Regions from separate parts of the Bradyrhizobium sp. UFLA05-153 genome, predicted to be linked through region 1. Evidence: predicted binding sites of a transcription regulator. Region 1 holds the regulator's gene; the other holds the start of a gene.
What was found. Region 1 encodes PhoB, which activates phosphate uptake and scavenging genes when phosphate is short. Its sites were predicted from a motif close to TGTCATNNANCTGTCAT; they were not measured.
Positions count from the first base shown of each region.

Region 2: the regulator PhoB is predicted to act here: its motif matches at 2,084-2,100, upstream of Q2941_RS46640 (glycerophosphodiester phosphodiesterase family protein).

Region 1 covers NZ_JBBIAM010000072.1:26,496-29,910, forward strand. The annotation lists gene Q2941_RS32640 (aspartate aminotransferase family protein) at 1-26, opposite strand, end outside; gene Q2941_RS32645 (GcrA family cell cycle regulator) at 484-996, shown strand; gene phoB (phosphate regulon transcriptional regulator PhoB) at 1,079-1,786, opposite strand; gene phoU (phosphate signaling complex protein PhoU) at 1,801-2,517, opposite strand; gene pstB (phosphate ABC transporter ATP-binding protein PstB) at 2,529-3,347, opposite strand; gene pstA (phosphate ABC transporter permease PstA) at 3,344-3,415, opposite strand, start outside.
Region 2 covers NZ_JBBIAM010000168.1:756-4,170, forward strand. The annotation lists gene Q2941_RS46630 (helix-turn-helix domain-containing protein) at 1-238, shown strand, start outside; gene adh (aldehyde dehydrogenase) at 530-2,047, shown strand; gene Q2941_RS46640 (glycerophosphodiester phosphodiesterase family protein) at 2,189-3,415, shown strand, end outside.

The DNA.
Region 1 (3,415 bases):
AAATGCGTCGCGGCGCTTTTGGTCATGACGGTCACTTGAATGTTGAGGCTGGCTCACGAGACTGCCTTGCGCAGCGCATCGTTGACCTGCCCGGAAAACGAAACGTGCCGCCTTTTAAGGGCGGCACGTGTCACCATTTTATGCTTGGAAAAACCGCTGTCAATGCCGCCAGAAGGCCCTGCAAGGCGTGCGGCCGTAGTCTTGCGGTGGCATTTTTGAGTTCTTTTAGCGACGGAACATGTGGACGCGGAGCCGCAGACTCTTGCGCGGGAGTCACGCCATATTGTAGCGTTTCCCCTGTCAGATACGACATCTCGTGCAGCAGTTCTGATCCTCTTAGTCCTCATGTACCGGCGTAGCGTTCAGGTGCGTTTTCGCGCCCGGCGAGCCTTAAGGGATTCTGGCGGCACGGGTTTTTCGAGGCTTAGACATCGCCACGCGGCCCCAAGGGATTGGCAGGCGCGCGGCGAGGGGAAGGGTGCAATGACGGTTTTGACCTGGTCCGACGATCGCGTCGAGCAATTGAAAAAGCTCTGGGAAGCCGGGCTTTCGGCCAGCCAGATCGCTGCCGAACTCGGGAATGTGACCCGCAACGCCGTAATCGGCAAGGTGCACCGGCTGGGCCTGTCCGGCCGCGCCAAGAGCCCGTCCTCGGCGGCTCCCCGGCCGCGCAAGGCGCGCCCGGCGCAGCACATGATGCGGGTGAGCCGCCCGATCTCGCGCGGCAACACCGCCCTCGCCCAGGCCTTCGAGGTCGAGGTCGAGCCCGATCCGATCACCTATGACAATGTCGTTCCGATGAGCCAGCGCCTGTCGCTGCTCGAGCTCAACGAGGCGACCTGCCACTGGCCGGTCGGCGATCCCTCGAGCCCGGATTTCTTCTTCTGCGGCGGCAAGTCGCTCTCGGGCCTGCCCTACTGCGCACAGCACTCGCGCGTCGCCTACCAGCCGGCCGCCGACCGCCGCCGCGCACCGGCCAAGCCCGGCACGCGCTGAGTTCAGCCACAAACGACAACGTCCCGGTGCAAGGCCGGGACGCTTGATCGAGAAACGTCAGCACGCCATCCGGCGCGCTTTTTTACGTCTGCTCCGCCTTCGCGAAACGATCATCCAGCGCGTAGCCGGCGCCACGGACGGTGCGGATCGGGTCCTGCTCGCGACCGAGATTGAGCAGCTTGCGCAGGCGGCCGATGTGGACGTCGACGGTGCGCTCGTCGATATAGATGTCGCGGCCCCAGACGCTGTCGAGCAGCTGCTCGCGCGAGAACACCCGGCCGGGATGCTCCAGGAAGAACTCCAGGAGGCGATATTCGGTCGGGCCGAGGTCGATCGGCCGACCGGAGCGCGCCACGCGGCGCTTCTCGCGGTCGAGCTCGATGTCGCCAAAGGCGAGTATGGTCGCGAGCCGCTCGGGGCTTGCACGCCGGAGCAGGCCTTTCACGCGCGCGAGCAATTCGGGCACCGAGAACGGCTTGACGATGTAGTCGTCGGCGCCGGTCGCAAGCCCGCGCACCCGCTCGCTCTCCTCACCGCGCGCGGTGAGCATGATGATCGGCAGCTGCTTGGTCTCGGGCCTGGCGCGAAGCCTGCGGCACAGCTCGATGCCGGACAGTCCCGGCAGCATCCAGTCGAGCACGATCAGGTCGGGAATGTGCTCCTTGAGGCGGGTGTCGGCGTCGTCGCCGCGCATCACCGTCTCGACATCGTAGCCGTCGCCTTCGAGGTTGTAGCGCAACAACTCGGTCAGCGCTTCCTCGTCCTCAACAACCAGAATGCGTGCGCCCATAGCGTCGTCGCTCCTTAAGTGTTCGGCACGGTCGTGGCGAAGGTCGTCATATCGCCCTTCGGCCGCTTGTCCGCGATGGCCTGACCTTCGATCATGTAGAAGACGGTCTCGGCGATGTTGGTCGCATGGTCGCCGATCCGCTCGATGTTCTTGGCGCAGAACATCAAATGGATGCAGAACGAGATGTTGCGCGGATCCTCCATCATGTAGGTGAGGAGCTCGCGGAACAGCGAGGTGCAGATCGCGTCGACCTCCTCGTCGCCCTTCCACACCATCATCGCAGCCGGCAGGTCATGCGCGGCATAGGCGTCCAGCACCGACTTGACCTGCTGCTGCACGAGGTCGGTCATGTGTTCCAGGCCGCGGAACAGCTTCAGCGGATGGAAATCAGTCTCCAGCGCGGCGACGCGCTTGCCCATGTTCTTGGCGAGGTCGCCGATCCGCTCCAGATCGGTCGCAACGCGCATGGCGCCGACGATCTCGCGCAGGTCGACCGCCATCGGCTGCCGGCGTGCGATCGTGAGCACGGCGCGCTCCTCGATCTTCTTCTGGAGCGCGTCGATCTCGGCGTCGGTCGCCACCACGCGCTGGCCGAGCGCGACGTCACGGCGGATCAGCGCATCGACGGAATCGACGATCATGCGCTCGGCAAGGCCGCCCATCTCCGCAACGAGTCGCGTGAGCTCCTGGAGGTCGGTGTCGAAGGCCTTTGCGGTATGTTCAGAAGCCATTTCCTGTCTCCTCAGCCGAAGCGGCCGGTGATGTAGTCCTGGGTGCGCCGGTCGCTGGGCGACGTGAAGATCTTGCTGGTCTCGTCGAACTCGATCAACTCGCCAAGATACATGAAGGCGGTCTTGTCGGAGACGCGCGCCGCCTGCTGCATGTTGTGGGTGACGATCGCGATCGTGTAGTTCTCTGCGAGCTCCTGGATAAGCTCCTCGACCTTGGCGGTCGAGATCGGATCGAGCGCCGAGCAGGGCTCGTCGAACAGGATCACCTCAGGACGCACCGCAACGGTGCGGGCGATACAGAGACGCTGCTGCTGGCCGCCGGAGAGCGACAGGCCGGAGGCGTTGAGCTTGTCCTTGACCTCGTTCCACAGCGCGCCGCCGCGCAGCGCCTTCTCGACCCGGTCGTCCATCTCGGACTTGGAGATCTTCTCATAGAGGCGGATGCCGAAGGCGATGTTCTCGTAGATCGTCATCGGGAACGGCGTCGGCTTCTGGAACACCATGCCGACGCGAGCGCGCAGCAGATTGAGGTCGAGCTTGGTGTCGAGGATGTTGGTCTGGTCGAGCATGAGCTGACCGGTGGCGCGCTGGCCCGGATAGAGATCGTACATCCGGTTGAAGATGCGCAGCAGGGTCGACTTGCCGCAGCCCGACGGACCGATGAACGCCGTAACGCGGTTGGTGCCGAGCGTCAGGTTGATGTTCTTCAGCGCGTGGTGCTCGCCGTAATAGAAATTGAGGTTGCGCACCGTCACCTTGGCCGGAGCCTCAGGCAGCGTCGGCGACGCCTGACGTCCGGTGGAACTTACGGAAACGGACAGATCGCTCATTTTGCAGTCCTCTCGGCGCCAAGAATGCGCGCGCCAATGTTCAGGGCAAGCACGGTCAGGGTGATCAG
Region 2 (3,415 bases), on a different contig from region 1:
GACGAGATCCGCCCGGGTCGGACTCGGGATCGCGCCCGGCCGCCCGTTGCAGCCGGTGCCCGCAGCCGATCTTCTCGGTGGCGATGCCGCGCGCGACCACCTCGCCGGTGGCCAGCGCGCGGTCTTGCAGCGGGCGCTGTTGCGCGCGGGCGGCAATGTTTCCGCCGCCGCCAAGGCGCTCGGCGTCAGCCGCGCCACGCTCCACCGAAAGCTCAAGCGCTTCGAGCTGAAGCACTGAGCGTTTGCTCGTTTCCTCAATCGTCATTGCGAGCGCAGCGAAGCAATCCAGAATCTTTCCGCGGAGAGACACTGGAGTGCTTCGCTGCGCTCGCAATGACGATGTGGCTCAAGAGCGCGCTTCTCAGGATGATGTCTGAATGCGTGAGGGCTGCTTCACCTGTCGCAGAACTGCGACAGGTCGCTTCCGTCATCGCTTTCATCCGGGCTGACAGAAAACGACTCCCGCTTCATCGTCTGCGCAAGTCGTGAACACACGACGATCACGCAAACAGCAACATCGGGAGTGAACATGAACAAGGTTGAATTCCTCAACGTCGCACAAGTGCCGTTCGCCGCGAAGTATGACAATTTCATCGGCGGCAAATTCGTCGCGCCGATCTCCGGCAAATATTTTGACAACGCCTCGCCCGTGAACGGTCAGGTCGTCTGCAAGATCGCGCGCTCCGATCACCAGGACGTCGAGGCCGCGCTCGACGCGGCGCATGCCGCCAAGGCCGCTTGGGGCAGCACCAGCGTTGCCGAGCGCGCCGCAATCCTGAACCGGATCGCCGACCGCATGGAAGAAAACCTCGAGCGGCTCGCGATCGCCGAGACCTGGGACAACGGCAAGCCGATCCGCGAGACCCGCGCCGCCGACTTGCCGCTCGCGATCGATCACTTCCGCTATTTCGCCGGCGTCGTGCGCGCACAGGAGGGCTCGATCGGCGAGATCGATCACGACACGATCGCCTATCATTTCCATGAGCCGCTCGGCGTGGTCGGCCAGATCATCCCCTGGAACTTCCCGCTGCTGATGGCGTGCTGGAAGCTCGCGCCTGCGCTCGCCGCCGGCAATTGCGTGGTACTCAAGCCCGCTGAGCAGACGCCGGCCTCGATCATGGTCTGGGCCGAGATTGTCGGCGACCTCTTGCCGCCCGGCGTGCTCAACATCGTCAACGGCTTTGGCCTCGAGGCCGGCAAGCCGCTCGCGTCCAGCCCGCGCATCGCTAAGATCGCCTTCACCGGCGAGACCACGACAGGCCGGCTGATTATGCAATATGCCGCCCAGAACCTCATTCCCGTCACGCTCGAGCTCGGCGGCAAATCGCCCAACATCTTCTTCAAGGACGTCACCGCCGAAGACGACGACTTCTTCGACAAGGCGATCGAGGGCTTCGTGATGTTCGCGCTCAACCAGGGCGAAGTCTGCACCTGTCCGAGCCGTGCGCTGGTCCATGCGGACATCTATGACCGCTTCATGGAACGAGCGCTGAAGCGCGTCGCGGCCATCAAGCAGGGCGATCCGCGTGCTGCCGACACCATGATCGGCGCCCAGGCCTCGGGCGAGCAGCTGGAGAAAATTCTTTCCTATATCGACATCGGCAAGAAGGAAGGGGCGAAGGTCCTCGCCGGCGGTGGTCGCGCGAGCCTCGGCGGCGATCTCTCGGGCGGCTATTACGTCCAGCCGACCGTGTTCCAGGGCCACAACAGGATGCGGATCTTCCAGGAGGAGATCTTTGGGCCGGTCGTGTCGGTGACGACCTTCAAGACCGACGACGAGGCGCTCGCGATCGCCAACGACACGCTCTACGGTTTAGGGGCCGGTGTCTGGAGCCGCGATGCCAATCGCTGCTACCGCTTCGGCCGCGCCATCCAGGCCGGCCGGGTCTGGACCAACTGCTACCACGCCTATCCCGCACACGCGGCGTTCGGCGGCTACAAGCAGTCGGGTGTCGGCCGCGAGACCCACAAGATGATGCTCGATCACTATCAGCAGACCAAGAACCTCCTGGTCAGCTACAGCCCGAAGAAGCTCGGCTTCTTCTGATCGGCGGAGAGGGCGGCGCCAATGCGGCGCCGCCTTCGTCATCCGTCCGTCAAAGAATTGGGACAAGACGAGGGGCCGAGCTATTCAGCTCGGCCCCTGTCGCATTCGAAGCGATGCGACGCAAGAAACGGAGGCTTGGCCATGAAGGACAGTCGGTCACAACGGAAGTCGGGTGTTGGAGCGATGCTGTTCGGCGTGGCGGCTTTGGCATTGCTCCCGGCATCGACGGCCTTCGCGCAGACAAGCCCGGCGCCCGCCGGCGCCAAGCCCTTTTCGACCCTCGACGGAAAGCCGCCACTGATCCTCGGGCATCGCGGCCTGCCGGGGCTGGTGCCTGAAGAGACCGAGGCATCGTATGATCTCGCCGCAGCCCTCGGAACCGACGCGCTCGAAGAGGACCTGCACCTGACCAAGGATTGTGTCCTGGTCGCACGTCACAACCCTTGGCTGAACGACAATACCAACGTTGCCGAGGTGGCGAAGACCAATCCGGCGGTTGCCGCCCGCAAGCGCACGGTACCCGGTGTCCTCGTCAAAGTGAAATGGGCCCAATCTCCCGCCAGCGGGCCTGGTGAATACCTCACTGATCTCACCGATCCGGCCGACCCCAAATCGGTGCTGAAATCGCTGATCGTGGACGGCGAAGACCATACCAACGATTGGTCGATCACCGACTTCACCATGGCCGAGCTGAAGAACTGGATCGCCGGCACCACCTATGATGCGGCCAACGAAAGGCCGAAGGTCTTCAACGGCAAGTTCCCGATCATCAGTTTCCAGGACATCATCGACATTGCCAAGGCCAAGAGCAAGGAGACGGGGCGTCCCATCGCGGTCTATCCGGAGACCAAGAATCCGACCTGGAACAATGCCCAGGCGATCGCCAATGGCTGTGGCGCGCCCGGCAGCCACCCGCTCGAGGATGCCCTGATCAAGATCATCAAGGACAACGGCCTCAACGCGAGGGATGCCCCGATCCTTGTTCAGAGCTTCGAGCCTGGCAGCCTGAAATACATGCGCAGCCATGGCCTTGAGACGCGGCAGGTCCAGCTCATCGATGGCAACGGTGTCGACTTCAGGAACGGCAAGGTCCTCAATGACAACATCACCAATTCGCGTCCGTTCGACTGGACGCTTTCGGGTGACGCGCGCTTGTACGATGCGATGCTAACCTCCGAGGGCCTTGCGGAGATCAAGACCTATGCCGACGGCATTGGTCCGTGGAAGCCCTATATCGTTCCGCTCAAGATTTCGCCGTGGAAGGACAGCAACGCCGATGGCTCTCCCTACAAGGGATCGACGCCGGACGCTTCGACGCAGGAAGCGACCAGCCTCGTTGCCGACGCGCACAAGATCGGCCTGTTTGTG